Regions from separate parts of the Pelomonas baiyunensis genome, predicted to be linked through region 2. Evidence: predicted binding sites of a transcription regulator. Region 2 holds the regulator's gene; each other region holds the start of a gene.
What was found. The regulator sigma-54, encoded in region 2, starts transcription at its own class of promoters, with help from an activator protein. The targets are predictions, from matches to a motif close to TGGCANGNAANCTGCTTT.
Positions count from the first base shown of each region.

Region 1: a site for sigma-54 is predicted at 2,060-2,077, ahead of ACG01O_RS18550 (PEP-CTERM sorting domain-containing protein). Genes of this name have one in related genera too.
Region 3: a site for sigma-54 is predicted at 2,289-2,306, ahead of ACG01O_RS20980 (PEP-CTERM sorting domain-containing protein). Genes of this name have one in related genera too.
Region 4: a site for sigma-54 is predicted at 5,225-5,242, ahead of ACG01O_RS07495 (ammonium transporter). Genes of this name have one in related genera too.

Region 1 is NZ_JBIGIB010000005.1:353,849-361,319, forward strand. It holds gene ACG01O_RS18530 (hypothetical protein) at 1-73, opposite strand, end outside; gene ACG01O_RS18535 (alpha/beta hydrolase) at 132-791, opposite strand; gene ACG01O_RS18540 (GNAT family N-acetyltransferase) at 784-1,239, opposite strand; gene ACG01O_RS18545 (histidine phosphatase family protein) at 1,292-1,963, shown strand; gene ACG01O_RS18550 (PEP-CTERM sorting domain-containing protein) at 2,124-2,840, shown strand; gene ACG01O_RS18555 (class I SAM-dependent methyltransferase) at 2,934-4,175, shown strand; gene ACG01O_RS18560 (YcnI family copper-binding membrane protein) at 4,524-5,060, opposite strand; gene ACG01O_RS18565 (TonB-dependent receptor) at 5,079-7,471, opposite strand, start outside.
Region 2 is NZ_JBIGIB010000004.1:339,665-347,135, reverse strand. It holds gene ACG01O_RS15735 (AraC family transcriptional regulator) at 1-804, shown strand, start outside; gene ACG01O_RS15730 (methyl-accepting chemotaxis protein) at 854-2,395, opposite strand; gene ACG01O_RS15725 (hypothetical protein) at 2,486-3,034, opposite strand; gene ACG01O_RS15720 (RNA polymerase factor sigma-54) at 3,263-4,756, opposite strand; gene lptB (LPS export ABC transporter ATP-binding protein) at 5,009-5,794, opposite strand; gene lptA (lipopolysaccharide transport periplasmic protein LptA) at 5,794-6,411, opposite strand; gene ACG01O_RS15705 (thiol:disulfide interchange protein DsbA/DsbL) at 6,494-7,141, opposite strand; gene ACG01O_RS15700 (thiol:disulfide interchange protein DsbA/DsbL) at 7,216-7,471, opposite strand, start outside.
Region 3 is NZ_JBIGIB010000007.1:145,990-153,460, reverse strand. It holds gene ACG01O_RS20985 (efflux RND transporter permease subunit) at 1-2,074, shown strand, start outside; gene ACG01O_RS20980 (PEP-CTERM sorting domain-containing protein) at 2,336-2,845, shown strand; TPP riboswitch at 2,940-3,060, shown strand; gene thiC (phosphomethylpyrimidine synthase ThiC) at 3,145-4,995, shown strand; gene ACG01O_RS20970 (FAD-dependent oxidoreductase) at 5,001-6,026, shown strand; gene thiS (sulfur carrier protein ThiS) at 6,008-6,211, shown strand; gene ACG01O_RS20960 (thiazole synthase) at 6,214-7,002, shown strand; gene ACG01O_RS20955 (bifunctional hydroxymethylpyrimidine kinase/phosphomethylpyrimidine kinase) at 7,014-7,471, shown strand, end outside.
Region 4 is NZ_JBIGIB010000002.1:244,748-252,218, forward strand. It holds gene ACG01O_RS07465 (acyl-CoA ligase (AMP-forming), exosortase A system-associated) at 1-215, shown strand, start outside; gene ACG01O_RS07470 (pyridoxal-dependent decarboxylase, exosortase A system-associated) at 212-1,474, shown strand; gene ACG01O_RS07475 (arginyltransferase) at 1,476-2,225, opposite strand; gene ACG01O_RS07480 (leucyl/phenylalanyl-tRNA--protein transferase) at 2,222-2,953, opposite strand; gene ACG01O_RS07485 (methyl-accepting chemotaxis protein) at 2,953-4,755, opposite strand; gene ACG01O_RS07490 (arsenate reductase) at 4,806-5,168, shown strand; gene ACG01O_RS07495 (ammonium transporter) at 5,368-6,516, shown strand; gene ACG01O_RS07500 (riboflavin synthase subunit alpha) at 6,566-7,267, shown strand; gene ACG01O_RS07505 (magnesium and cobalt transport protein CorA) at 7,330-7,471, shown strand, end outside.

The sequences.
Region 1 (7,471 bases), on a different contig from region 2:
CGTCCAGGGTGATGCGGCGCGCCAGCGGGTGGCGGTTGTGCCAGTCGACGATCTGTTGGGCCAGGCGCTCCATGACTGCTTGATCTTGCCTCAGTGCCGCCGCCCCAAGCGGGGCGAACAGCACGTTGAAATCAAGCCAGTTGCGTCAACAGCCACGCATTCAGGTCCGCAATTTCCTCGGCGCAGACCGAATGCGGCATCGGGTACGCGTGCCAGGCCACCGGGTGGCCCAGCGTGCGCAGGGCATCGCGGCTGGCCGCGCCGCGGGCCGGCACCACCACCGTGTCTTGCGTGCCATGCGCCATGAACAGCGGTAGCGCCGCGTTGGCCGGGGCGCGCTCGACTGCCGTGTGGGCGGCCAGCGGCAGGTAGCCCGACAGGCCCACCGCGCCGCCCAGCCGCTCGGGGTAGCGCAGCGCGGTCATCAACGCCATGGCACAGCCTTGCGAGAACCCCATCACCACGATGCGCTCGGCCGCCACGCCGCGCGCCCGCTCGGCATTGATCAAACCGGCAATGGCAGCTTGCGAGGCGCGCAGCCCGGCTTCGTCCTCGCCCGGGGCGGGGTAGGGGCCGAGGATGTCGTACCAGGCCCGCATCACGTAGCCGCCGTTGAGCGTGACCGGCCGCTCGGGGGCGTGCGGAAAGATGAAGCGCACGGCGCCCAGCCGGCTCAGGTCCAGTTCGCCACAGATGGGCACGAAGTCGTAGCCATCGGCCCCCAGGCCGTGCAGCACGATCAGTGTCGTGCGCGGGTTGGGGCCGGTGTCGATGATGTGGGTGTCAAGCATGGCGCTTCCAGTGTTCGATGCGCAGTTCAAACGGCCGGTCGCCGTAGGCGTCCGGGGCGTCGCCGGTCGGCGTCCAGCCGGCGCGGCGGTAAAAGGCTTCCGCCCGCGAGCCGGGCTCGGTGCCCAGGTCCAACCGGGTGTGGCCCAAGCTGAACAGCCAGTCCACCATCACCTCGTGCAACTGGCGGCCGTAGCCCTGGCCGTGCAATGCCGGGTCCACGAACATGGCCCAGATGTGGCCGTCGCGCGCGTCGCCAATCGCAAAGCCGGCGATCTTCAGGTTCGGGTGGGGCGACAACTCCACCACCCAGCCGCGGCCGTAGGTCTCGAGGTAGGCGTGCAGTTCGGCGTCGGAGATGCGCCCGGGGGTGAGGGTGTTCTCGGTGACTGCATATCGCACGCGCCAGAGTTCGGCCGTGTCGTCGCGGGTGGCAATTCGCAGGGTCATGGCGTCATTGTCGCGACAGCGCCGGGGCGGCCGGCTTGCCATCATGCGCGGCATGGGAAGCCTCTACCTTGTTCGCCACGGCCAGGCCAGTTTCGGCGCGGCCGATTACGACCAGCTCAGCCCCACCGGCCACGCGCAATGCCGCCACCTCGGCGCCTACTGGCGCGAGCGCGGTCAGCGGTTCGATGCGGTCTTCACCGGCACGCTCAAGCGCCATGCGCAGTCGCTGGCCGGCATCGTGGAGGGCCTGGGGCAGGACCTGCCCGCCGTGGCCTTGCCCGGCTTGAACGAGTACGACAGCGAAGCCGTAGTGCGCGCCATTCACCCCGAGCCGCTGGCCCGCCCCACGGATGCCGAGGCGGTGAAACAGCACTTCCGCCTGCTGCGCCAAGGGCTGCTGGCCTGGATGGCCGGCGAGACCCAGCCCGAGGGCATGCCCTCGCACGCGGCGTTCGCCGCCGGCGTGGCCGACGCGCTGGACCGCGCCCGCGCCGTGGGTGTGGGCCGGCAGGTGCTCATCGTTTCCAGCGGCGGCCCCATCTCCACCGCAGTGGGCCAGGTGCTGGCCACCCCGGCTGACACCGTGGTGGAGCTGAACCTGCGCATCCGCAATGCGTCGGTGACGGAGTTCGTGTTCAACCCCAAGCGGCACCACCTGGTCACGTTCAACACGCTGCCGCATCTGGACACGGCGGACACGCGCGCCCTGATCACCCACGCCTAACGCGTTGGGCCGCTGTCGAAATATTTGTCATTTCGGCGGGGTCGTGGCGGGCCGTTGCTGGGCTGACAGCGCCGCTGCCCGGGGGTAGGGCCTGTCTGGCTTGAAAGTTGCCTCGTTGCAGTGGCCCCAGTCTTGGGGGCGCTTCAAACTAGGGGTACCCATGATCCATCGCATGTTCAAGCGCGGCCTGTTGGTCTCCGCGCTGGCCCTGACAGCTGCAACAGCCCAGGCGGCCCTCATCACCAACGGGTTCACGTTCGCCGTGGCCTCCGGTTCCAACACCGCGGTCGGTTCGCACTTCCACTCCAGCACCGGCGGCGTGTTCGGCAATCCGGCAGGCAAGGCCGAGGTGGGGCGCTTCTCCGTGGAGGAGGTGCGCGGGTTGTCGGAGTACAACCTGGCCGGCCAGTCCCTGGCGTCGTCCGCCTTCGTCACCTTTGACATCTACAAGGCGGGCGGCCTGTTCAACGGCACCAACAACACGCCGTTCACGGGCACCGTGATCGTGGAGGCCTACGCGGGCAACAACCTCGAGGACATCACCGACTACCAGGCGCCGTCGCTGGGCCAAGTGGGCACCTTCAACATCGACCCCGCGAACTTCGGTGTCGGCGACATCTTCAGTTTCGATGTGACCAGCTTCTTCAACAGCCTGGTGACCAGCGGCGGCACCTCGCTGGGCATCCGCCTGCGTGAGAGCACTGCCGGCCCGGACTACGGTCTCAGCCGGGCGTGGACCTTCCAGGACTTCCGCCTGACGAGCGATAACCAGTGCACCGGGCGCGCTTGTGGTGGCGGCACGGTGCCAGAGCCGGGCGCGCTGGCCCTGGCCGCGTTGGCCCTCGGCGTGATGGGGGCCGTGCGCCGTCGGCGCTGAAGGCAGCCAGCCGAACGGACGCTGCTGTCAGCCGCGTTCGTTCCGCCGGCCCGGATGAACGCGAGGTGTGCGGGTCACGGACAATCCGGCCCGATGTTCACCCGCCTGATCACCCCGCCTCCCGCCGCCACCGCGCCCGCGCATGAGCGCTTTTTGCACCTGGTGCGCCTGGCGCTGGCCAGCGGGCAGTTCGGCAAGCTGCTGCTCTCGGGCCCGGTGGCTGTGGAGGGTGACGATGCGGACGTGGAGCGGCTGACCGTTCGTGCGATTGAGTTGCGCGGTGAGCCTGCGCTCACCTTCCTGTGGCGCCACCGCACGAAAGACATCACCAAGAACCACGCGCCTGAGGCCGGGCTGGCCGAGTTGGCCACGCTGCTGGGCGCGCGGTTTCGCAATGCCCACCTGCACACCGCCACGGAAGAGGTGCAGTTCGCCGTCAGCCGCAAGGGGCGCGAAACCCTGCGCGTGACGCGGGTGGACGGGGATGAAACCGCAGCCCCAGCCCCCGCCGGCCACGACAAAGCCAAACATCGACCGCTGGACATGGCGCAGCCCGTGTGGGCGGCGCTGGGGCTGACGCACCTCGTCAAGGGCCAGGCTGCGCTCGTGCCGGCCATGGCCCGCAAGTGGAAGCAGATCAACCGGTTTGTCGAGATCCTGTCGGCCGCCGTGGACGAAGCGGGCCTGACGGCGCCGGTGCGCGTGGCGGACTTCGGCTCCGGCAAGGGCTACCTCACGTTCGCGGTGCATGCCTGGCTGCAGGCTCAGGGCCTGGGCCCGCGCGTGACCGGCATCGAGCTGCGGGACGACATGGTGAAGCTGTGCAACGCGGTGATCGAGGGCGAGCAGCTGCAAGGCATCCGCTTCGACCAGGGCGACGTGCGCACACAAGCCGTGCAGCCGCTGGACGTGATGATTGCGCTGCACGCCTGCGACATCGCCACCGACCACGCCTTGCACGTGGGCCTGCAAAGCGGCGCGCGCATCATCATGAGCTCGCCCTGCTGCCACAAGGAAATTCGCCCGCAGATGCAGATGCCGGCGGCGCTCAAGCCGATGCTGCAGCACGGCATTCACCTGGGCCAGGAGGCCGAGATGGTGACCGACTCGCTGCGCGCCCTGCTGCTGGAAAGCCAGGGCTACCGCACGCAGGTGTTCGAGTTCATTGCGCTGGAGCACACCAGCAAGAACAAGATGATCCTGGCCGTGAAGGCGCAAGGCGCGGCGGCCGAGGCGCTGGCAGCACGCCGGCCCGAGTTGCTGGCGCAGATCGCCGAGATCAAGCGCTTTTACGGCCTGCGGGAGCAGCGCCTGGAGCAGTTGCTGGCGGCTTGAACCGGCCGCACCCCGGGCGGGTGCAAAGGAAAAGCCCCGGCGGCGGAACCGTCGGGGCGCAAGGGCGCCTCACGCCGCCCGAGACATTCCCGAAGGAACATGGGGCTGCGGCGTGCATCACAGCGCAGGCGGCCGAACGCGGGCAACACGCGAGCGTGCTGGGTGCGGGCCAAACGTCATTGCTTTGGGTCGCGGGTGGGCTCGAGCTCCACCTCGCCAGGGGCCGCAGCGTTGCCGGGGGCCGTGCACTGGTGACGGGATGAATCATCAGCGCAGCCGGGTGTGAACAAAGCCGCGATCAGCCGGGGTGCGCCCGGCTTTTTTCGGTTCAGCCCGGCCCAGCCCGACTCAGTGCGCGTGGGGCTCGGCGCGGGCGGGCGTCACCGTCAGCTTCACGGCCGGGGCGCGGGGCTTGGGTGTGTCGGCAGTGGGCACCTCGGCCCAGTTCCATTCGCCCTGGGTGCACAACTGGCGCACCGGAAACCACAACACGCCGGGTTCGGCCGGCAGGCTGGCGCGCAGCACGAACTCGTCCACCCAATCGTCCTGCAGGAAGTCGGCCGGCGTGTTGGCCGTCCAGCGCACCTCGGCCAGTTCGTCGGTCACGGGCTTGCCGTGGCTTTCGTAGGGCTTGGCCAGGGGGCGGCGCGTGGTGGTCAGCGTCCAGCCGGCTTTGGGCATGGGCTTGGCCCCGCGCAGCCCGGCGGGCAGCGTGACGACGACGACCTTGGTTGCCGCGCCGTCGCAGCCGTGGCCGATGCGGAAGGTGGCGCGGTAGCCGCTGCCGGCCGGCGCGTCGGGCTGTTCCAGCACCACGTGGGCTTGGGCGGTGGTGGCGGATAAAGCGGCGAGGGTGGTGAGGGCAGTGGCGATGAAGGCTTTCATGGGTGCGTGCTCCGCGTCTTACAGGTCGAACTTCAGCTCAGCCGAATACCTGCGCTGCGGGTAGTTGTGGAAGTTCCAGTACCGGTCGTTGTTCAGGTTGTCGATGCCGAAGGCGGCGGTCCACTGGCGGTCGATCTGCCACCGCACGCGCAGGTCGGCTGTCGCGTAGCGGCTGACGCCCTGGTAGGCAAAGCCGTTCACGTCGGCATTGTTCAGCGTGCGGAACTGCCGGCCGCTGTAGCGCGCGGCCAGGCTGGCGCTCCACTGGCCGTTGAAGCGGTAGGCCGCCAGCGCCGTGGCGCGCCAGCGCGGGATGTTGGGCTGCCACTTGCCGAGGGTGTCGCCCGGCGTGGCGACGAAGCCGCGGTTGGCCTTGATCTTGGAATCGGCATAGGTGACGCTGCCGGACAGGTCCAGCCCCGGCAGCCCCCAGTCCACCGCCGCCAGCGTGGCCTCCAGCCCGGTGGTGCCGATGCGGTCGATGTTCTGCACGCGGCTGATGTTCTTGTTGGCGGCGGGGTCGAGCAGGGTCTGCGAGTAGATGGCGTCACGCGTGGTCTCGGCAAACGCCGTCAGGCGCGACTGCCACGGCCCCCAAGCCGTCTGGGCGCTCAGCTCGCCCGTCCACGACTTTTCGGGCTTGAGGTTCGCGTCGTTGATGTACTGCGAATTGGTGGTGGACGTGGCGCCGTACAGCTCGCTGACCGTGGGCATGCGCACCGCGCGACCGAGCGAGGCTTTGAGCACCGTGTCCGGCGCGGCCTGCCACGACACCGCGGCCTTGGGCGACAGGGCGTGTTCTCGGCGCACCGGGTAACTCTGGCCGGCGGTGGCCGAGAAGTCGGTGCGGCCGTCGCGCGCCTGCCAGGCTTCCGCGCGCAGGCCCAGCACGGCCTTCCAGTCGGGGCTCAGCAGCCAGGCGTCTTGGGCGTAGGCGGCCTGCAGTTGCGTGCGGCCCTGTGCGTTGTTCGCGAGCGTGCCCGGCGCGTCGGCCAGGTAGTTGCCGGTGATGTTGGAAGTGCGGTAGCTGAGGTGGTGGCTGTCTTGCTGCATGCCCAGGTCCACCACGTGGTTGGTGCCCGCCGGGCGCCAAACGCCCTTCAGGGCCAGCGTGTGCCAGCCGGTGCCGCTGCCGTCGGCCAGCGTGCCAGCGCCACCGGTCCAGGCGCCGGGCTGCGGGTTGGTGGCGGCGTTCTGGCGCTTGTCGTCGCGCTGGTAGCTGTACAGGCTGGCGGCGGCCTCCCAGTCCCACTCGCCGCCGCTGTGGCTTTTGACCGAGACGCCGTGCATCGCGTGCAGCAGCTGCTCTCGCGTGAGGGCGAAGTCCGCCCCGGTGAGGCCTTGTGTGCCGGTCACCGTCTTGCCGTTGATGAGCTGCGGCCCCGTGAAGAAGGCCAGGCCGCCCACGTTGATGGCACCGCTGGTGACCGGGTTGCCGGCGGCGTCGCGCAGGTAACTTTGCGAGTTGCCGTCCGCGTCGTTGCGCCACAGGCCCAGCACGTAGCTGGCGCGCAGGCTGGGGCTCAGGTCCACCGCCAGCTTGAGCTTGAGGTGGTCTTGCCGGGTTTGGTACTGCGTGCCGGCGCCCAGCAGCAACCACGCCTGGTTGGCGTTGTTCAGGCCCGCCACGGCGCCCGTCACCGGCGTGCCCACCGTGCTGGCCACGCCGTTGCTCAGCAGGCGGGTCGCGTAGGTCAGCGGCTGGCCTTCGCTGTCGGTGTGGTTCAGGTTCAGCCACCAGCTGAACGCACCCTCGCGGCTGCCCACCGAGGCGCTGGCCTGCGTGGCGCGGTAGGTGGCGTGCTCGCCGTACAGGCTGGACGGCTGCACGCTGTGCGTGAGTTGGGCATGCGCCTCGAAGCGGCTGGGCATGCGGGTCTGGTAGTCCACGACCGCGCCGACCGAGTTGCCCGGGTGGGCGGCCGAGAACGGGCCGTACATCACGTCCACGCGCTCGATCTCTTCTGGCGTCACCAGCCCCCAGCGCGGCGGAAAGCTCAGGCCGCCCACCCCGTTGCCCAGGTAGTTGGACAGCAAGATGCCGTCGGCATACACCGCCGAGCGCGCGCTGTTGCCGGTGCCCGAGGCGCGGCTGGACAGGATGGCGTGGTTGTAGTCGCCGATGTAGCGCTTGCGCACCAAGAGGCTGGGCAGGTACTTGAGTGCGTCTTCCGCGTCGGTGGCGTTGATGTTGCGCGCGATGTCTTCGCGCGTGACCGTCTCACGCGTGGTGGGAATGTTGGTGGGCAGGCTGGTGGGCGAGGCGCCCGTCACCCGCACCAGGCCCAGGCGCGTGCGGGGCGGCGGGGCGGTTTCAGCGGCGGTGGCAGTTGCCGCGGCTGCGGCGGCTGCAGCGGCAGGCGGTGTGGAAGACGCTGGCGCGTCGTCGCAATCGCAGTCGTCACAGGCCA
Region 2 (7,471 bases):
GCAGAGGCCTTCCAGGCCGGGCCACTGTGTGGGGTGAACAGCCTGGAGCCCCAGGCCGGGCGGGGGCAGTTGCACCTGGTGCGCGAGGGCGGGGTGGCCGTCTACAACGCCGGCGCGGCCGAGCCGCTGCGGCTGACCGAGCCCAGCCTGCTGCTGTACCCACGCCCGCTGCCGCACCGCTTCGTGACCGACCCGCACTGCGGCGCGCAGTTCCTGTGCGCGCACATGGCGTTCGAGGGCGAGGCCAGCCACCCGATCGCTGCCGCGCTGCCCGACTGCGTCTGCCTGCCGCTGGCTGCCGTGCCGCAATGCCAGCCGGTGCTGGCGCAGCTGTTTGCCGAGGCTGAGGCCAGCCATTGCGGCCGGCAGCTGATGCTGGACCGGCTGTTCGAGGTGCTGTTGATCTGGGTGCTGCGCGAGTTGATGACGCTGGGGCGCCTGCAGTCGGGGCTGCTCGCGGGCCTGTCGCACCCGCGGCTGCGCGGGGCCTTGGTGGCGATGCACGAAGCCCCGCAGCGCGACTGGCCGCTGGAGGCGTTGGCCGAGGCGGCGGGCTTGTCACGCACGGTGTTTGCCAACACCTTTCGGGACGTGGTGGGCTGCACGCCCGGCGCCTACCTGCAGCGCTGGCGGATCGGCCTGGTGCAGAAGGGCTTGCGCGAGGGCCGCGCGCTCAAGCACCTGGCGGCCGAGGTGGGCTACGGCGGCGAGGCGGCGCTGTCACGCGCCTTCCGGGCGCACACGGGCGAGTCGCCCCGGGCGTGGCGCAAGGCGGCGCTGGGGTCCAGCGCTGACGCGGCTTGACCCGCCACCGGCCGGCCTCCGGGCGAGACCCCGCCCGCCTCCCGCCGGCTCAGGCGTTGCGCAGGCGGAAGATGCCCACCGTGCCCACCAGCCGTTCGGCCTGCTGGCTGAGGCTGCCTGACGCCGCGGCGCTTTCTTCCACCAGCGCGGCGTTCTGCTGGGTCATCTGGTCCAGCTGCGTGACGGCCTCGTTGATCTGAGCCAGCCCGCGGGTCTGCTCCACCGTGGCCTGGCTGATCTCGTCGATCAGCCGGCTGACCTTCTGCACCTGCCCCACGATGTCCGTCATGGTGCTGCCGGCATCGGCCACCAGCGTGCTGCCGTTCTCGACGTTCTCCATGCTGGCGCCGATCAGCGACTTGATCTCGCGGGCGGCCTCGGCCGAGCGTTGCGCCAGGCTGCGCACCTCGCCGGCCACCACCGCGAAGCCGCGCCCCTGCTCGCCGGCCCGCGCGGCTTCCACCGCGGCGTTGAGCGCCAGGATGTTGGTCTGGAACGCAATGCCGTCGATGACGCCAATGATGTCGGTGATCTTGCGCGAGCTCTGCGAAATCGCCTGCATGGTGTCCACCACCCGGCTCACCACCTGGCCGCCGCGGTCGGCCGCGGTGCTGGCGTTGCGGGCCAGGTCGGACGCGCTCTGCGCCGTGTCGGCCGTGTTGCGCACCGTGGCGGTCAGCTCTTCCATGGACGAGGCGGTCTCCTCCAGGTTGGCAGCCTGCTGCTCGGTGCGCTGGCTCAGGTCGGTGTTGCCGGCGGCGATTTCCAGCGTGGCCGTCTGCATGGTGTCGGCCGCCGTGCGCACCTCCAGCATGATGCGGCTCAGGTCGGTGTTCACGGCGGCCAGCGCCTGCATGAGCCGCCCCACCTCGTCGCCCGACTGCATGCGGATCTCGCGCGACAAATCGCCCTCGGCGATGGACTGCGCCACCGACACCGCCTCCGCCAGCGGCCGCGTGATGCTGAGCTGGATGCGCCAGGCCACCACCGCGCCCACGGCCAGCGCCGCCAGGGACAGGCCGATGATCAACGCCACCGACGTGCGGTAGGCCGACGTGGCCGCAAGGTCGCGTTCGTGGGACGCGGCCTGGATGGTTTCGATCACCGCATCCAGCGCCTGCACGTGGGCCTGCTGGGCGGGGCGCAACTGGTCGCGCACCATGGCCGAGGCGCCGGCCATGTCGTCGTTCATGGTCAGGTCCACGATCTTCTCGATCAGGCCCTTCGTGCCGGCCAGCGCAGTCGCGGCGCGGGCCAGGGCAGCGCGGGCGGGCTCGTCCTGCACCATGCCGGCCAGCGTTTGCGCGGTCTTGTCGTAGTCCTGCCGCGCGGCCTTCATCAGGTCGAACTCCTTCTTCTTGAAGGCCATGTCGTCCTGCATGATGACGTCGCGGATCGTCACGCTCTGGTAGCGCGCCAGGTCACGCAACTTGCTGGCCAGGCGCTCGGGCGCCTCGCCGGTCACGGCGGCCAAGTCGGCCTTCAACGCGGCCAGGCGGCTCAGGGCCAACATGCTGTCAATGCCCAGCAGCGCCAGCACCAGGGCAAAGCCCAGCACTAGGCGTGGGCCCACTTTCAACGAGGTGAGCATCACGGCATCCTTTCCTCGGGAGGAATCTGTGCCGGCCACGCGAGCGGGCCGGATGGGGTCAGGGTCGGGCCGCGGCGCGGCCGGGGCGCCTTACTTGGCCGTCACGGCGCTGTGCAGCACGCCGATGGGCTTGCCGCCGTCCAGCACCGGGGCCGACAGCTGCACGCTGGGCACCTGGGTGGACGGGTCCGGCTTGACCTCTTCGGCCGCCCAGGCCTGGCCCTTGATGGCCTGTGCGAACACCGGGCGGGCCACGTTGTTCCAGATCAGCGGGCGCACGCTGGCCGCGACCAGATTGCCCTTGTGATCCCGCAGCACCAGCTTGTTGATGGTGTCGTCCTTGGCCTCCCAGTCGGCAATCTGCCGGCTGGTCTTGGTTTTGAGCAGCGTCTGGATGAAGGGATCGGTGTCTGGCAGGTCCACCCACTTGCCATTGCTCATGCCGGGGTCGCCCTTGGCATTGGCTTCCTTCACGGCGGCCACCATGGCCGGGTCGGCCGCCAGGGCCACGAGCTTGGCTTTGCTCTTGTCCACCTTGGCTTGCAGCTCGGCAGGCAGCGAGGCGGACGCCTGGATGCAGGTGAACAGGCCAGCGGCGGCGGCCAGCGCCAGCCAGGAGCGACGTGCGAGAACGGGCATCTTCAAACTCCCTGAATGATGGGTGCCAGAACGGGGTCGACGCCTCGGCTCGGACTTCACGCCGGACTGCTGGGGTTCCGAGGCGGTCTGCGAACGGTTCCGTCACAGGGACTAACCGCATCGCGAAGCGGAGTCTCCGCGCCTGCTCGGGTCAGCGCAAGCGCGGCGTTTGGCGCGCAACGGCGGGGTTCGGGAGTTTTTCTCGTTTGGGCCGCAGCCCGAGGCGGCTTACAGCGCCTTGCGCAGGTTCGCCGGGGCGATCTTCATGCCTTCGCGGTACTTGGCCACCGTGCGCCGCGCGCACTGGATGCCTTGTTCCTCCAGCATGGCGGCCAGCGCGCTGTCAGACAGCGGCTTCTTGGTGTCTTCCGCGGCCACGAACTGCTTGATCAACGCCCGCACGGCAGTGCTGGACGCCTCGCCGCCGGCTTCCGTGCTCAGGCCCGAACCGAAGAAGTACTTCAGCTCGAAGGTGCCCCAGGGCGTGGCCATGTACTTGGCGGTGGTGACGCGGGAGATCGTGCTTTCGTGCAGGCCGAGTTCGTCGGCAATCTCGCGCAGCACCAGCGGCTTCATGGCCAGCTCGCCGTGGGTGAAGAAGCCGCGCTGGCGCTCCACGATGGCGGTGCTGACGCGCAGGATGGTGTCGAAGCGCTGCTGGATGTTCTTGATGAACCAGCGCGCCTCCTGCAGCTGCCCGCCCAGCGGCGAGTTGCTGATGCCGCCGCGCGTGGCGCGCAGCGCGTTGGCGTAGAGCTCGTTGATGCGCAGCTTGGGCGCCACCTCGGGGTTGAGCATCACGCGGAACTCGCGCCCCACCTTGCGCACGATGACGTCCGGCACGATGGCCGCGGCCGCGCCTTGTGCAAAGCGCCGCCCGGGTTTGGGCTCGAGTTGCGTGATCAGCGCCTGCGCCTCGCGCAGCAGCGCTTCGTCGGCGCCGGTCTCGGCCATCAGCCGGCGCATGTCGCGCTTGGCCAGCAGTTCGAGATGACCCTTGCAGATCAGGATGGCAATCACCTGCGCCGGGCTCTTGGGCAGCGCGCGCAGCTGCAGCACCAGGCACTCGGACAAGTTGGCCGCGCCGATGCCCGCAGGCTCCAGGCTTTGCAGCAGCCGCAGCGCAAAGCGCAGGCGGTCCAGCAACTCCTCGCGCTCTTCCTCGTCCTCGGCAAAGCCGGCCGCGATGTCTTCCAGCGGGTCTTCGAGGTAGCCGTCTTCGTTGAGCGACTCGATCAGCAACTGCAGCACCGCGCGGTCTTCGGCCGACAGGTGGTGGCCGGCCAGTTGTTGCGCCAGGTGCTGGGCCAGCGTGAGTTCGGCCGACTCCTGGCTCTCGCGCTCGCCGTCGTCGTCGCCGCTGGCACTGCCGCTGCTGGAGGGCAGCTCGCGGATGCCGTCGAAGTCGTCGCGCTCGGTGCCGTTTTCCCAGTCGTCGCGCTCGGTGCCGCCGAAGTCGTCACCGCTGAGCTCGGCGGCTTCCGGCTCGCCGCCTTCGGGCGTGTTGTCGCTGCCGGTGCTGTCGGCCGGGGCGTTGGTGGCGAGTTCCGGCGTGCTGACGCTGAATTCCTCCTCCGTCTCCAGCAACGGGTTGCTGGCTAGCATCTGCTCCACTTCCTGGTGCAACTCCAGCGTGGACAGCTGCAGCAGCCGGATGGACTGTTGCAGCTGGGGGGTCAGCGCCAGGTGCTGACTGAGGCGGACCTGGAGGGTCTGCTTCATGGTGCAACGTCGCGATGAAGGTTTCGCGGGCCGAGCGCCGGGCCGCGCCCAAGCCGGCCCGCCAGGGCGATGTGCTTGCGGCTCCATGCCGCAAGCATCGCCGTCCCCTCGGGGGCTGAGGCTGGACACATGGCGCCCGGGGGGCGGCATGTGCCTGCCGAAGGGCCGCGACCCAGGGCGCGGCGCGGTCTGCAAGACCGGTCAGACTGGCCCGCGTTCAGCGGGGCAAGGCTGGACGAGGGGCTCATGGCGTCACATCTTGAAGTTTTCGCCGAGGTAGACCTTGCGCACGTCGGCGTTGGCCACGATCTCGTCGGGCATGCCTTCGGCCAGCACGGCCCCTTCGCTGATGATGTAGGCCCGGTCACAGATGCCCAGCGTCTCGCGGACGTTGTGGTCGGTGATCAGCACGCCGATGCCGCGCGCCTTCAGGAAGCCGATGATGCGCTGGATCTCCAGCACCGCGATCGGGTCCACGCCGGCGAAAGGCTCGTCCAGCAGGATGAAGCGCGGCTGGGTGGCCAGGGCGCGGGCGATTTCCACCCGTCGGCGCTCGCCGCCGGACAGGGCCGGGGCCGGGCTGTCGCGCAGGCTGTCGATGGACAGGTCGTGCAGCAGGCCATTCAGCAGTTCGTCGATGCGCGCCTTGGACAGCGGGCGGCCGGCGTCGTCTTGCTGCAACTCCAGCACCGCGCGGATGTTTTGCTCCACCGTGAGCTTGCGGAAGATGGACGCTTCCTGCGGCAGGTAGGACAGGCCCAGGCGCGCGCGTTGGTGGATGGGCAGGCGCTGCACTTCGGCGCCGTCGATGCGAATGACGCCGGCGTCCGAGCGCACCAGGCCCACGATCATGTAGAAGCTGGTCGTCTTGCCGGCGCCGTTGGGGCCGAGCAGGCCCACCACCTCGCCGCAGTCCACGCGCACGTGCACGTCTTTCACCACGCGGCGCACGCCGTAGCTCTTGGCCAGGCCTTCGGCCTCCAGGCGGCTGCCGCAGGCCGCGGCGGTGTTCGCGGGGCTGACCGCTGCCGCGCTCATCACGAGGGCTTGCCCGGTTGCAGCGTGGTGGACGGCTTCAGCGGCAGGCTGGCCGGCGGGGCCGACGCGGCGTCGTCGCCCGGCTGCACGCGCGGCATCATGACGATGCGGGTGCGGCCGTTCGGGTTGGGCGAGGTGCTGCCGCCTTCCAGCGTGAACACTTCGGTGCGGCTGTCGTACACGATGACCGCGCCGGTCACTTCTTCCGCCACGGCCGCGCCGCGCAGGCGCCGCACGGTGGCGTTGCCGATGAAGCGCACGGTCTCGGTGCGGGTGTCGTACTCCAGCTGATTGGCCACGCCTTCGATGGACTCCCCCGGCACGTCGCGCGCCTGGCGGAAGCTCACCGGCTGGCCCGGAGCCCCGGTGGCGAACGCCTGGTGGTAGCCCTCGCGGGTCTCCTGCATGTCGACCTTTTCGGCCTTGAGCAGCAGGCTGCCCTTGGTGATGACCACGTTGCCCAGCAGCTCGGTGCGCTGGTTCACGGCGTCGACGCGCCCCAGCTTTTCCTGCGTGAAGATGAAGGGCTTGAGCCGGTCGGCCTTCTCGGCCTGGGCGGCCGGCAGCGCCAGCGCCAGGGCAAGCACGGGAACGAAGGAGATCAGGTGGCGGGACATGGCGGCACGGAAGTTGCAGGCCATTCTAGGGGCCTGCCGTGCCGCTCAGGCTTTCCCTCGCGGCAAGCCTGTCAGGAATCGTTCAAGCCCGCGCCAGCTTCAGCAGCTGGCTGGCCACGGCCAGGGCCTGCTGGCCTTGCGTGGCTTCGCTCTGGCCTGGTGTGCCGGCCAGGCTGGGGCTGGTGCGCCAGCGGCCGCCTACCACCAGGGCCGGCACTTCCTGGGCGCCGGCCAGCTCGGCCAGCTTGCTGCCCTGCTGCACCTTGGCCTGGATGCCGAAGGAGTTGAAGGCCTGCTTGAACTTGGCGGTGTCCACGCCCAGCTGGCCCACCAGGGCCGTCACGGCGGCTTCATCCGTGGCTTGCACGCCCCCGCGGTGGAAGGCGTTGAAGATGCCGCTGTGCACCTGGGGTGTCATGGCGCCCATCGCCTCCAGCGCGTAGAACATGCGCTGGTGCAGCTTCAACATCAGCTGCTGGCCCACCGGCACGCGTCGGAAGCTCACATCCGCCGGCAGCTGGTGCACCCAGGCTTCCAGCAACGGATCGAACGCGTTGCAGTGCGGGCACATGTAGAAGAAGAACTCGATGACCTCGATCTTGCCCGGCGTGCTGGGCAGGGGCTGACCGAGGCGCACGTAGTGCTTGCCTTCCACCGGGGTGCCTTGGGCCCAGGCGGCCGGACCGAAACCCGCCGCGATCAGTGCGGCGGTGGCGTGGCGGCGAGTCACGACGGCACCCTTCGGCCTGACGGCCGGAGCCGTCAGGTGGGAGGGCGCGTGCTTGGGGCGGCCCGGCGCGGCGCTCATGCCTTGTTCCGCGCGCGCTGGATGAGGAAGTCGGTGATCTGCAGCGCGCGGGCGCCCAGTTCATGCTCGGGCAGGCGCTGGCCCAGGCCCACACCGGCCTGGCCGGGCGAGGTCAGGAAGCGGCCGGCCACGCCCAGCATGGGCACGCCGTCGATGCGGTAGGCCTCGGACAGCTTTTCGGCCTGCGAGCACTTGGTGGCCACGCCGAAGGAGTTGTAGGCCTCCTGGTACTTCACCGGGTCGATGCCCAGC
Region 3 (7,471 bases), on a different contig from region 2:
GATGGCGCTGTCGCTGTGCATCGGCCTGTTGATTGACGACGCCATCGTGGTGCGCGAGAACATCGTGCGTCACGTGGGCATGGGCAAAAGCCACCACCAGGCGGCGGCCGATGGCACCAACGAGATTGGCCTGGCCGTGATGGCCACCACCTTCGCCATTTGCGCGGTGTTCGTGCCGGTGGCCTTCATGGGCGGCATCATTGGCCGGTTTTTCTACCCCTTCGGCATCACGGTGGCGGTGGCGGTGCTGGTGAGCTTGTTCGTGAGCTTCACGCTGGACCCGATGCTGTCGTCGGTGTGGCACGACCCGGTGAACCCGCGCGTGCGCCAGTGGCCGGTGCTGGGCCACGCCATTCGTGCCACCGACTGGACGATGGACCGCCTGCACAACGGCTACGAGCGCCTGATCGACTGGGCGTTCTCGGGCCGCCGCTACCGCGTGTTCGTGCCGCCGGTGCCGGCCTACGGTCGCCCCTTCCTGGCCAACGGTCAGCGTGACAAGAGCGCCCGCCGGGTGTGGCGCTTCGCCACGCTCACGCCGCGCGGCCTGGTGATGTGGGGTGCGTTCGCGAGCTTCGTGGTGGCGCTGATGCTGGCGCCGCTGGTGGGCAGCGAGTTCGTGCCGGAAACCGACAACGGCTTCACGCAGATCAACCTGCGCATGCCGGTGGCGTCCAGCGTGGAGCGCGGCAGCGCCAAGGTGGCGCAGATTGAAGAAATCTTGAAGGGCTACCCCGAGATCAAGACCGTGTCCACCGTGGTGGGCAGCACCGGCGAAGGCATGGCCACCGGCCGCAACCAGGCGTCGCTGAACATCTCGCTGGTGGAGCGCAGCGAGCGCCGCCGCACGCAAAAGGAAATTGAAGACGCGATCCGTGGCGACATCTCGCGCATTCCGGGCGTGGAGGTCAGCGTGGGCTTCAACCGTCCGATCTGGATCACGCTGCTGGGTGCGGACTCCGAACTGCTGACGCAGAGCGCGAACGACTTGGTGGAGAAGATCAAGAAGATCCCGGGTGCGGTGGACGTGGACACGACCGTGAAGCCCGGCGTGCCGGCCTACGCCGTGCGCTTGAAGGACTCCGCCATTCGTGAGCTGGGCCTGACTGCGCCGCAAATTGCCGCGTCGCTGCGCGCCTACGTCAACGGCGAGGTGGCCACCTACTGGACCACGCCGGACGGCAACCAGGTGGAGGTGCTGCTGCGCCTGCCGCGTGAGCAGCGCGAGCACATCGAGCAAATGGCGCAGTTGCCAGTGGCGTTCTCGAAGGACGGCAGCCCGATCGCGCTGGACCAGGTGGCCACCATCCAGCCGGTGTTCAACCCCGAGGTGATTCGCCGCGAAAACCTGCAGCGCCGCGAGGCCGTGTTTGCCGGCGTGCAAGGCCGCCCGGGCGGTGATGTGAACGCCGATGTGCAAAAGCTCATCAAGGCCACGCAGCTGCCCCCGGGCATCAGCTTCAAGGTGGACGGCGCCGGCAAGCAGCAGGCCGAGGCCTTCAACGGCCTGCTGGCAGCCATGGGCCTGGCGGTGATCTTCATCTACATCGTGCTGGCCAGCCAGTTCGGCAGCTTCGTGCAGCCCATTGCCATCATGGCCTCGCTGCCGCTCGCGCTGATTGGCGTGATGCTGGCCCTGCTGCTGTGGCGCTCCACGCTGAACGTGTTCTCGATGATTGGCCTGGTGATGCTGATGGGCTTGGTGACCAAGAACGCGATCCTGTTGGTGGACTTTGCCAACCACGCCCGCAAGGCCGGCGCCACGGTGGCGGAGGCGCTGCGTGAGGCGGGTCTCATCCGGATGCGACCCATCATCATGACGACCGCCGCCATGGTGTTCGGCATGCTGCCGATGGCCATTGCGCTGAACGACGGCGGCGAAATCCAGGCCCCCATGGGCCGGGCCATCATCGGCGGCGTCATCACCTCCACGTTGCTGACGCTGGTGGTAGTGCCGGTGCTGTACAGCTACCTCGTGCGTGACAAAAAGGCCACCGCGCCGGCTGCGGATGCCGCCGGCAGCGTGCTGCCCGTGCACGGCATGCCCGGCGCCATGCCGGCAGACAAGGACTGAGCTCACAGCCACCCATGCCGCGGCGTCCAGCCGCCTCTGAATCTCCCTCGAGCGCGCTCCTGCGCTTTGGCCGACCCAACCGGGTCGGCCATTTTTCTTTGTGGTGTCTGTTGCACTGCAACAAGCGGCTGGGCAGCGGGTATCCCTAGTTTGGTGTCGGTTGGCTTTACACCACGCCATCGGAAACCAGATGTTTCATAGGGAAGGTGGCGCTTGGCCTGGGAATTGCATACCCTGCGTCATAAATCACCGGAGACGGACATGCAGTTCAAAAACACCCTCGTTGGCCTCGCCCTTGCCGCCACGGCGCTGGTTGCCAGCGCCGCGCCTTCCTTGCTGATGCGCGGCGTGGGTGGCGTGGACCTGAACAACCTGGTGCTGGGTCAGGCGTTTCAGGTGGAAGTGGTGCTGCAAGGCTTCACCACGCCGGGCGAAGTGGACGGTGGCGGTTCGGGCGGCGGGCTGCTGACGCAAGATGGCTCCCCGCAACTGACGCTGCAGAACTTCGTGCTGGGCAACTTCGTGAACGCCAGCTGGGACACCGACCCGTCGTTGTTCCTGCTCGACTTCACCGCCGATGTGGCCGGTTCTGGCACCGTGGAAACCACCGGGCAATGCCTGAACTCCAACCTGCAGAACTACGGCTGCAACTTCGCCAGCGGCCCGCTGGCCTTCACCGTGCGTGACCCCAACGCCGTGCCGGAGCCGGCCAGCGTGGCGCTGGTGGGCCTGGCGCTGCTGGGCTTGGGTCTGGCTCGCCGCCGCGCCTGAGACCGCGAGCGCGCAGCGCAGTTCACTGACAAGGCCCTTCGGGGCCTTTTTTGTTGCCCGGGCTTGGCGAGCGCGGGCGAATGCCTGCAGAATCGCGCCCGCTCCGGGGTGCTCGGGCGTGGCGAAAGCCAAGCCCAGACGCTGAGACGGTCACCGACCGAACCCGTGAACTTGAACCGGCTAGTACCGGCGTAAGGAGAGCGCATGCCATGAGGCGTGCAGGCGTGGGGCCACCCGCGCCCTGCATCCACAGGCGGCCACGGAGCAAACGCAACCCTTTGCTCCAGGAGACCGCTGCTGTGAATGCCCCCGACCCCATCCTCTCGTTCGCCGACCGCCTGTCGCTCACGCGGGAGCCGTTTCCCGCCTCCCGCAAAACCTTCATCACCGGCAGCCGGCCCGACCTGCGCGTGCCCATGCGCGAGATCGCGCTGACCAACGGCGAGACGGTGATCGTGCACGACACCTCCGGTCCCTACACCGACCCCGCCGCCACGCTGGATGTCCGCCAGGGCCTGCCCGCTGTGCGCGCCACCTGGGTGGCCGACCGGGGCGACACCGAGGCCTACGCCGGCCGCCCCCGCGTGGCGCTGGACGATGGCGGCAAGCATGAAGACAACGAGCGCATCGCCGCGCTGCGCGCCGAGGCCGCAGCCCTGCAACGCCAGCCGCGCCGGGCCAAGGCCGGCGCCAACGTGAGCCAGCTGCACTACGCCCGGCGCGGCATCGTCACGCCCGAGATGGAGTTCGTGGCGCTGCGCGAGAACGGCAAGCGCGAGTGGATGCAGGCCTACCTGTCCGACGCCGAACGCGAGCAGCGCTTGAAGGGCGATGCGCTGGGGGCGGCGATTCCGGACGTCATCACGCCCGAGTTCGTGCGCGACGAGATCGCCCGGGGCCGCGCCGTCATCCCGGCCAACATCAACCATACCGAACTGGAGCCGACCATCATCGGCCGCAACTTCCTTGTCAAGGTCAACGCCAACATCGGCAACTCGGCCGTCACCTCCAGCATCGAGGAGGAGGTCGAGAAGCTGGTGTGGAGCATCCGCTGGGGGGCCGACACCGTGATGGACCTCTCCACCGGCCGCAACATCCACACCACGCGCGACTGGATCGTGCGCAACTCGCCCGTGCCCATCGGCACCGTGCCCATCTACCAAGCACTCGAGAAGGTCGGGGGCATCGCCGAAGACCTGACCTGGGCCATCTTCCGCGACACGCTGATCGAGCAGGCCGAGCAGGGGGTGGACTACTTCACCATCCACGCCGGGCTGCGCCTGCCGTTCGTGCCCATGACCACGAGGCGCCGCACGGGCATCGTGTCGCGCGGCGGCTCCATCCTGGCCAAGTGGTGCATCACGCATCACCAAGAGAACTTCCTTTACACGCACTTCGAAGAGATCTGCGAAATCATGAAGGCCTACGACGTGACCTTTTCGCTGGGCGATGGCCTGCGACCGGGCAGCGCGGCTGATGCCAACGACGAGGCCCAGTTCGCCGAACTGCGCACACTGGGCGAGCTGACGAAGGTGGCCTGGAAGCACGACGTGCAGACCATGATCGAAGGCCCGGGCCACGTGCCGCTGCACCTCATCCAGGCCAACATGGCCGAGCAGCTCAAGCACTGCCACGAGGCGCCGTTCTACACGCTGGGCCCGCTGACGATTGACATCGCACCGGGCTACGACCACATCGCCAGCGCCATTGGCGCGGCCATGATCGGCTGGATGGGCACGGCCATGCTCTGCTACGTGACGCCCAAGGAACACCTGGGCCTGCCCGACCGCGACGACGTGAAGCAAGGGCTCATCGCCTACAAGATTGCCGCCCACGCGGCCGACATCGCCAAGGGCCACCCCGGCGCCCGTGCGCGCGACGACGCCATGAGCAAGGCCCGCTTCGAGTTCCGCTGGAACGACCAGTTCGCGCTCGGCCTGGACCCGGACACCGCCCGCAGCTATCACGACGAAACCCTGCCCAAGGATTCGTCCAAGGAGGCGCATTTCTGCTCCATGTGCGGGCCGAAGTTCTGCTCGATGAAGATCACCCAAGACGTGCGCGACTACGCCGAGCAAGGCATGGCGGCCAAGTCGGCCGAGTTCAAGGCGGGCGGCGGCGAGTTCTACGTCCCCATCCACCCGGCTTGAGCGCCATGCCGCTGGACATTGCGATGGCCGGCGCCGGCGTCATGGGCCGGCTGCTGGCTTGGCAGCTGGCCCGGGCGGGCCACCGCGTGCGCGTGGTGGACGCGGCCAGCGGCCCGCGCGACCCTGCGGCGGCGGGCTTCACGGCCGCCGGCATGCTGAGCCCGCTGGCCGAGCGCGAGCACGCCGAGCCCGACATTGCCGAACTGGGCTGGCGTTCGCTCACGCTGTGGCCGCAGATCGCGCAGGCGCTGGGCCGGCCGGAGCTGGTGCGCACCTCGGGCAGCCTGCTGCTGGCGCATGGCAGCGACCTGGGCGCGGCGCAGCGGGTGCTGGCGCGCGTGCAGCCCGATGACGGGCCCGCGCCCCAGGCGCTGGACCGTGCGGCCTTGCGTGCGCTGGAGCCTCATCTCGCGCCCGACCTCAAAGCCTGGCAACTGCCGGGCGAAGGCCAGGTGCTGCCCCGCGACATGCTCGCTGCGTTGGCGGAAGACGCCTCAGGGGTGGACTGGCGCTGGGGCCGCCGTGTGGCCCGCGTGCAGCCGAACCGGCTTGAACTGGACGACGGCCACGTGCTGGACGCCGACCTCGCCATCGACACCCGGGGCCTGGGTGCGCAGCCCGACCTGCCGCGCCTGCGCGGTGTGCGCGGCGAGGTGGTGTGGCTGCACGCGCCCGGCGTGGTGCTGCAGCGGCCGGTGCGCTTGATGCACCCGCGCCACCGCGTGTACCTCGTGCCGCGGCCGGGCGACCTCATCGTGGTGGGCGCCTCGGAGGTGGAAAGCGAAGACCGCTCGCCCGTCAGCCTGCGCAGTGCCGTGGAGCTGATGGCCGCGGCCCACAGCGTGCTGCCTGGCCTGGCCGAGGCACGCATCGTGCACCTGGACACCCAGCTGCGCCCGGCCTTGCCGGATCACCGCCCCGTGCTGCATCACGAGCCCGGCCTGCTGCGCATCAATGGCCTGTACCGCCACGGCTGGCTGCTGGCCCCGGCGCTGGCCGAGAAAGCCCTCTCATGCCTGAGTTCACCCTGAACCACCACCCCCAGCCGTGGCGCGCTGGCCTGACCGTGGCCGCGCTGCTGGCCGAGCAGGGCCGTGCGCCGAACGACGTGGCCACGGCCCTGAACGGCCGTTTCGTGCCCCGAGCCCTGCGCGACTCGACGCTGATCGAGCCGGGCGACGCGCTGACCTTGATTCAACCCATCACGGGCGGATGACCATGTCCTTCACCTTGTATGGCCGCGCACTGCGCAGCCGCTTTTTGCTCGGCACCGCCGGCTACCCGTCGCCTGCGGTGTTGGGTCAGGCCCTGCAGGCCAGTGGCGCCCAGGTGCTGACCGTGGGCCTCAAGCGCACGCTGGCCGCGGCGGGCGACAACGGCTTTGTAGCCACCATCCGCGCGGTGCTGCAGGTGCAAGGCGGCCACCTGCTGCCCAACACCGCCGGTTGCCGCACCGCGCAAGAGGCCATCACCCTGGCCCACATGGCGCGTGAGCTGTACGACACCGCCTGGATCAAGCTGGAGGTGGTGGGCGATGAGTACACGCTGCAACCCGACCCGTGGGAGCTGGTCACCGCTGCCGAGGCGCTGGTGAAGGACGGCTTCCAGGTGTTTCCGTACTGCACCGACGACCTCGTCACCTGCCGCCGCCTGCTGGATGTGGGCTGCGAGGTGCTGATGCCCTGGGGCGCGCCCATCGGCTCGGGTCAGGGGCTGCTGAACCCGTTTGCGCTGCGCACGTTGCGCGAGCGCCTGCCCGGCGTGCCGCTGATCGTGGACGCTGGCATTGGCGCGCCCTCGCACGCGGCCCAGGCGATGGAGCTGGGGCTGGACGCAGTGCTGCTGAACTCGGCCGTGGCGCAGGCGGGCGACCCGGTGCGCATGGCGGCCGCGTTCGCGCGGGCGATCGAGGCGGGGCGGCTGGGGTATGAGGCGGGCGTCATGGCGCCGCAGGCCATGGCCGTGGCCAGCACACCGGTGGGCGGTCGGCCGTTCCTGATCGCATGACGCCGCCTCGCATGAAGCCCCCCATCGTGTGGAGCGTGGCCGGGCTGGACACCGGCGGCGGCGCGGGCTTGAGTGCCGACCAGCGCGCAGCCGATGCGGCCGGCGTGCACCTGTGCCCCGTGGCGGCCGCACTGACCGCACAGAACAGCGTGGCGGTGCAAGCCGTGTGGCCGGTGCCGCCCGAGCAGCTGGACGCGCAACTGGCTGCGCTGGCCGACGACCTGCCGCCCGTGGCCGTCAAGACCGGGCTGCTGGGCGGCGTGGCGCAGTTGCGCGTCGTCACCCGGTGGGTGGACCGCTTGCGCGAGCGCGGCCCGGTGGCCCTGGTGGTGGACCCGGTGCTGGGGGCCACCACGGGCGCCTCGTTTGCCACCGAGGAACTGCTGCGCGCCTACCGCGAGGAGTTGCTGCCCCGCGCCACGGCCGTCACGCCCAACCGCCGGGAGGCCACGCGGCTGGTGGGCGAGGG
Region 4 (7,471 bases), on a different contig from region 2:
CTTTGGGCCAGGCCATCCAGGTCATTGCCACGCCCCCCGAGGGCGCGGCCGAGCTGAACCTGGCCGCGCTGACCGCCGCGTGCAAGGCGCGCATGCCGGCTTACATGGTGCCGCACGGCATCGAGGTGCGCAGCGGTCCGCTGCCCCGCAACCCCAACGGCAAGATCGACCGCAAGACGCTGTCGACCGACTGGCTTGAACGTCACCCCGCATGAGCGAAACCCTGCCTGTGAAGCGTGTGCTGGAGCACGCGCCCGTCCTGTTTCCCCGTGATGCACGCGGTGAGTTGCTGGTGGGCGGCCAGCGCCTGTCGGTGTTGGCCGAGCGCGTGGGCCAGACGCCTTTCTATGCCTACGACCGCGCATTGCTGAAGGCCCGCGTGGCGGAGCTGCGGGCGGCGCTGCCGCAGGGCATCGAGCTGCACTACGCGATGAAGGCCAACCCGATGCCGGCGCTCGTGCAGTGGATGGCCGGGCTCGTGGACGGCATCGACGTGGCGTCTGCGGGTGAACTGCAGGTGGCGCTGAATGCCGGGGCCGACCCGCACGAGATCAGCTTTGCCGGGCCGGGCAAGCGCGACATCGAACTGGGCCAGGCCGTGGCGGCTGGCGTGCTGGTGAACGTGGAGACGGCGCGCGAGCTCAAGGTGCTGGCTGCCGCATCCCAGCGATTGGGATTGCCCGCGCGTGTGGCACTGCGCGTGAACCCGGATTTCGAGCTCAAGGGCTCGGGCATGCGCATGAGCGGCGGACCCAAGCAGTTCGGCATCGACGCGGAAACCGTGCCGGAGGTCTTGGCCCAGGTCGGCGCGCTGGCGGGCGAGGGCGTGGCCTTTGAAGGCTTTCACTTGTTCGCGGGCTCGCAAAACCTCAAGGCCGAAGCGATTTGCGAAGCCCAGCAGAAGAGCTACGAACTGGCCCTTCGCCTGGCCGAAGCCGCACCGGCGCCCGTCAAGTTCCTGAACCTGGGCGGTGGTTTCGGCATTCCGTACTTTCCGGGCGAGACGCGCCTGGATCTGGCGCCCATTGCCGACAACCTCGCCGCCCTGCAGACGCGTGCGAAGGCGGACCTGCCGCACGCCAAGCTGGTGATCGAACTCGGCCGCTACTTCGTGGGTGAGGCGGGTGTGTACGTCAGCCGCATCGTGGACCGCAAGCTGTCGCGCGGTCAGGTGTTTTTGGTGGCGGACGGCGGTCTGCACCACCACCTGTCGGCCTCGGGCAACTTCGGGCAGGTGCTGCGCAAGAACTACCCGGCCTCCATCGAGCCGCAAGGCCGCGTGGAGACGGCGACCGAGCCCGCCAGCGTGGTGGGGCCGCTGTGCACGCCGCTGGACCTGCTGGCCGACCGCATGGACATGGCCCGTGGGGGCATCGGCGATCTGGCCGTGGTGTACCAGAGCGGCGCCTACGGCCGCAGTGCCAGCCCCGAGGGCTTCCTGGGCCACCCGGCGTGCGTGGAAGTGCTGGTGTGAGTCAGGCCGGCGCGGCGTCTTCCCAGGCGCCGTTCTTCAGCACCTGGTGCGGCCGGAAACCAGCCTTGTAGGCCATCTTCGGGCTCTCTTCGATCCAGTAGCCCAGGTAGACGTGCGGCAGCTTGAGTTCGCGCGCCTGCTCGATCTGCCACAGCACGCCATAGGTGCCGAAGCTGGCCTCGAGGTCGGGGTCGTAGAAGGTGTAAACGGCGGACAGCCCGTCGCTCAGGATGTCCAGGATGGACACCATGCGCAGCGCGCCGGGGCCGGTTTCGCCTTCAGGCACGGGCTCGCGAAACTCCACCAGCCGTGAGTTGATGCGGCTTTGCAGCAGGAACTGCGTGTATTGGTCAACGCTGTCGTGGTCCATGCCGCCGCCGCTGTGTCGGCCGGCCTGGTAGCGCAGGTACAGGGCGTAGTGCTCGGGCGAATAGGCCAGGCGCATGACCTTGGCGTCCAGCTGTTGGTGCGCCTTCCAGGCGCGCCGTTGCGAGCGGGTGGGCACAAAGCGGTCCACCGGCACGCGCAGCGGAATGCAGGCGCGGCACTGGTCGCAGTAGGGGCGGTAGGTGAACAGGCCGCTGCGGCGGAATCCGGCCGCCACGAGGTTGGAATACGCGTCGGCGTGGATCAGGTGGCTGGGCGTCGCAACCTGCGAGCGCGCCTGCCGACCGGGCACATAGCTGCACGGGTAGGCGGCGGTGGCGTAGAACTGGATCTGCGCCAGGGGCAGTTCTTTGGGGTGCGTCACGTGGGGTCGAGGAGCCGATGCCAGTGGCCCGAATGATAGGTCCAGGGCCCGACCGGGCCGGCATCCACATGGGCGGCGAGGTGGGCCTCGAAGGCGTCGCGCGGCACTTCGGCGGCGCCGAGCGAGGCCAGATGCCGGGTGTTTTGCTGGCAGTCGATCCAGGGGATGTCGAAGCTCCGGCACAGGCAGATCAGCGCGCACAGCGCGATCTTGGACGCATCGGTGCGGCGCATGAACATGGACTCGCCGTAGAACATGCGCCCCAACTGCACGCCATAGAGGCCGCCCACCAGCTCGCCGTCCATCCAGGTTTCGATGCTGTGCATGGCCGGCCACGCGAGGTAGGCCGCCTGCAGGTCCGGCACGATCCAGGTGCCGTCCTGCCCCTCGCGCGGCGTGCTGGCACAGGCGCGCAGCACGGCGGCGCGGTCGTGGTCCACCCGGATCTCGCAGCCCGGGTTCTGCGCGAAGCGCTGCACCGTCTTGCGCAAAGACCGCGACAGCTTGAAGTTCGCGGTCTGCAGCACCATGCGCGGGTCCGGCGCCCACCACAGGGCCGGTTGCCCCGGGCTGTACCAGGGGAACACACCGCGCCGGTACGCCGCCTCCAGCCGCTCCGGCGTCAGCGTGCCGCCGGCAGCCAGCAGCCCCGGCGCGTCGGTGTCGGGCCCCAGCGCCCGGTACGAGGGCGGGAAGTCGAGGGTGGCGTCGTCCAGCCAGTCGATCATCAGCGGCTGATGCGGAAGGTGGCCACGATGTGCGACAGCTGGGCGGCCTGATCCTTCAGGCTCTCGGCAGCGGCGGCCGATTGCTCGACGAGCGCGGCGTTTTGCTGGGTCATCTGGTCCAGTTGCACGACGGCGGTGTTCACTTCGCTGATGCCGCGGCTTTGCTCGGCAGCGCCGGCGGTGATCTCGGCCACGATGGTCGTCACACGTTGCACGCTGTGCAGGATGTCTTGCATGGTGCGTGCGCTCTCGTCCACCAGCCGGCTGCCGTCGCTCACGCGCTCCACGCTGCTGCCGATGAGGGCCTTGATCTCCTTGGCGGCCTCAGCCGAGCGCTGCGCCAGCGCGCGCACCTCACCGGCCACCACGGCGAAGCCGCGCCCTTGTTCGCCCGCGCGGGCTGCTTCCACGGCCGCGTTCAACGCCAGGATGTTGGTCTGGAAGGCGATGCCGTCGATGGTGCCGATGATGTCGTTGATGCGGGCCGACGCAGCGCTGATCTGCTCCATGGTGGAGGCCACCTGCTGCGCCACCTCGCCGCCGCGCCGGGCCACGGTGGCGGTGCCGTTCGCATGGCCGTTGGCCTCCTGGGCCTGGTCGGCGCTGCGTTGCACCGTCTGGGTGATGTGCTGCATGGAGGACGCGGTTTCTTCCAGGCTCGCCGCCGCGCTTTCGGTGCGGCCACTCAGGTCTTGCGCCCCAGCTGCAATCTCGCGCGAAGCGACGGCAATGGACTCGGCGCTGTGCGCCACGCCGCGCATCACGGTCTCGATCTGCGACACGAACTGGTTGAACGCGCGGGCGATGTCGCTGAGTTCGTCTTCGCCGCGGTCGTTCAGGCGCTGGGTCAGGTCACCGCCGCCGGCACTGCCGATTTGCAGCATCGCGTCCTTCACCACCACCAGCCGGTGCAGCAGCGAGTTCACCACCCAGGTTGTCAGCAGCACCCCGCCCATCAGCAGCACCAACAGGGTGAGGCCGGCGTCCCGCAGCAGGGAGTTCAACGAGGCCAGGGCCTCGCCACGTTCGGCCGCCGTCACCAGCAGCCAGTCGGTGCCAGCCACCGGGGCGGCGCGCATGAAGAAGGCCTTGTCGGCGATCTGTGCTTCCACCAAGGTGTCCGCACCGGCCTCCAGCAACCGGGCCGCACTCAACTCGGCGGCCAGGTCGGTGATGGGCTTGAGCGTCAACTGGGTGTTGGGGTGGGCAATGATCTTGCCCTGCTTGTCGGCCAGGAAGGCGAAGCCCGATGGCGTGGGCTTGAGCTGGTTCACGGTGCCGACCACCTCGTCCAGCGTCACGTCCGAGCCCACCACGCCCTGCACCTCGCTGTTGTTGCGCACGGCGAACGCAAAGGTCACCACCAGCTTCTTGGACGACGCGGCGATGTAGGGCGCGGTCAGCACCGGCTCGTTGCTGCCGGACGCGAGCTTGTACCAAGTGCGCGAGGTGGGGTCGTAGTCGGCGGCGCGCTGGCGGTCGGGCACCGACACCATGCGCTTGTCGGCCCCGCCGACGTAAGCCAAATCCAGTGCACCCGAGGTCAGGCCTTGCTGCAGGGCGGGGCGCGGGTCTTCCGCAGCCAGGGCGGGCGCCAGGGCTTGCACCACGTGCTTCTGCGCCGTGGCCCAGGCGGCGATGCGGTCGGCCTGGGCTTGGCCGTTGGCACTCAGCTGGGTGGCGAGGTCGTGCAGGATGGTGCTGCGTGCTGCGCGGTAGCTGCTCAGCGTGGCCAGCAGCACCGACACCACCATCAGCCCCAGGCAAGCGGCCATCAGGCGCGCTTTGATCGTCTTCAGCATGGCATCTCCATCGGCGAGGGGGAGTCGAGGGCATGGTAGCTTCGCCACCCATGATCACCGTCTATGGCATACCCAACTGCGACACCGTAAAAAAAGCCCGCGTCTGGCTGGCTGAGCGGGGCCTGGAAGTCGCGTTTCATGACTTCAAAAAGCAAGGCGTGCCCGCCGACCTGCTGCCGGCCTGGCTTCAGGCGTTCGGGCGCGACAAGCTGGTCAACCGCGCCGGCACCACCTGGCGCAAGCTGGACGACGCGGTCAAGGCGGCGGCCACCGCCAGCGACGCCGGCGCCGTGGCGCTGATGCTGGCCGAGCCCAGCGTCATCAAGCGGCCCGTGGTGGCTTGGCCCGGTGGGCCGTGGACGCTCGGATTCAGTGCGGATGCGTTCGAGAAAAGTGCATCCAGCGCACCATAAACGTGCGTAGTGCCGCGCATTGGTGCGCGTTGCGCGCTGAGGTGCGCCTTAAAACCGGGCATTGAATTTGCTGTTTCGGTGCAAGCCGGCTCGGCTTGGTGCATGAGGCCCAAGTCTGGTGTCGGGTGCGACGGAGACAGCGTTGGAGACATCACTCAAGCAGGGCGCCGATGCGCTCTTCATTTTGTTGGGCGCCATCATGGTGCTGGCCATGCACGCAGGCTTTGCTTTCCTGGAGCTGGGCACCGTGCGCAAGAAGAACCAGGTCAATGCGCTGGTGAAGATCCTGGTGGACTTCGCGGTGTCGACGCTGGCGTACTTCTTCGTGGGCTACCTGGTGGCCTACGGCACGCATTTCTTTGTGGGCGCCGAGCAGCTGGCGCAGAAGAACGGCTTCGAGCTGGTCAAGTTCTTCTTCCTGCTGACCTTTGCCGCGGCGATTCCGGCCATCGTGTCGGGCGGCATCGCCGAGCGGGCCCGCTTCGGCCCGCAACTGGCGGCCACCTCGGTCATCGTGGGCTTCGTGTACCCATTCTGTGAGGGCATCGCCTGGAACCAGGCGTTCGGCGTGCAGGCCTGGCTCAAGGCGGCCACGGGTGCGGAGTTCCATGACTTTGCCGGCAGCGTGGTCGTGCACGCGGTGGGTGGCTGGATCGGCCTGGCGGCGGTGCTGCTGCTCGGCCCCCGGTTGAACCGCTACCGCAAGGACGGCGCCATGAGCGCGCACCCGCCGTCGAGCATCCCGTTCCTGGCGCTGGGCGCCTGGGTGCTGACGGTGGGCTGGTTCGGCTTCAACGTGATGAGCGCGCAGACGCTGGACAAGATGTCGGGCCTGGTGGCGGTGAACTCGCTGCTGGCCATGGTGGGCGGCACGCTGGTGGCCACGCTGCTGGGCCGCAACGATCCGGGCTTTGCGTACAACGGCCCGTTGGCTGGCCTGGTGGCCGTGTGCGCGGGGTCGGACGTCATGCACCCCATCGGCGCGCTGGTCACTGGCGGTGTGGCGGGGTGGTTGTTCGTGCAGTTCTTCACCCTCACGCAAAACCGTTGGAAGGTGGACGACGTGCTGGGCGTGTGGCCGTTGCACGGCCTGTGCGGCGCCTGGGGCGGCATTGCCTGCGGCATCTTCGGCCAGACGGCCCTGGGCGGCATCGGCGGCGTGAGCTTGGGCGCGCAGGCGCTGGGCACGCTCGCGGGCGTGGCTTGGGCGCTGGCCGGGGGCTTTGTGGTGTACGGCGTGATCCGCCAGTTCGTCGGCCTGCGCCTGGATGCCGAGCAGGAGTTCGAGGGCGCGGACCTGTCCATTCACAAAATCGGCGCCACCCCCGACCGCGAGGTCAGCTGGTAAGCTGGTTCCAACGCTCCCAAAACGGCCCCTCGCGGGGCCTTTTTTCATCATGTTCACAGGCATCGTCCAGGGCGTCGCCCGCGTTGAGTCCATCCTGGCCCGCGAGGGGCTGCACACCCTGCACCTGAAGTTTCCTGAAGGCTTCGACCAGGACCTGGCCATTGGCGCCAGCGTGGCGTGCGACGGCGTGTGCCTGACCGTCACCGAGCGGCCTGCACCCGACGTGGCCACCTTCGACGTGATGGCCCAGACGCTCAACCTCACCACGCTGGGCGGCCTTCAGGCCGGCTCGGGCTTGAACGTGGAGCGGGCGGCGAAGGAGGGCGTCGAGATCGGCGGGCACCCGCTGTCGGGCCATGTGGATGTGTCGGCCCGCATTGCCGAGATCCGCCAGCCTGACAACAACCACGTGATCCGCTTCGCGCTGCCCGCGCCGTGGATGCGTTACGTGTTCGCCAAGGGCTACATCGGCGTCAACGGCTGCAGCCTGACGGTGGCGGAAGCCCACCGCGAGCGTGACGGCTCCGGCTGGTTCGAGGTGTGGCTGATTCCCGAAACCCTGCGCATGACCACCTTCGGCGCCAAGACCGTGGGCGACGTGGTGCACATCGAGATCGAGCGCAGCACCCAGGTGGTGGTGGACACCGTGCGCGACGCGCTGGACGAAAAGCTCGGCCCCTTGCTGCCGGTGCTGGAAGCGCTGGCGCGCGAGCGCGGCATCGACCTCGATGGGCTGGCCCTCAAGCGCTGACGCTGCGCTGATCCCGCACTGATCCTGCCGGCCACGCGCACCCACACCCCACACCTCCGCCCATGCTGATCAACTGCGTCCTGTACGACGACGGCCGCGTCGTGGCCGAGCCCGGCCTGGCTGGGGTGTCGGAGGCGCTGGCGCGGCAATCGGGCTTTGTGTGGATCGCGCTGAAAGACCCGGACGACGCCGAGCTGGCGCTGC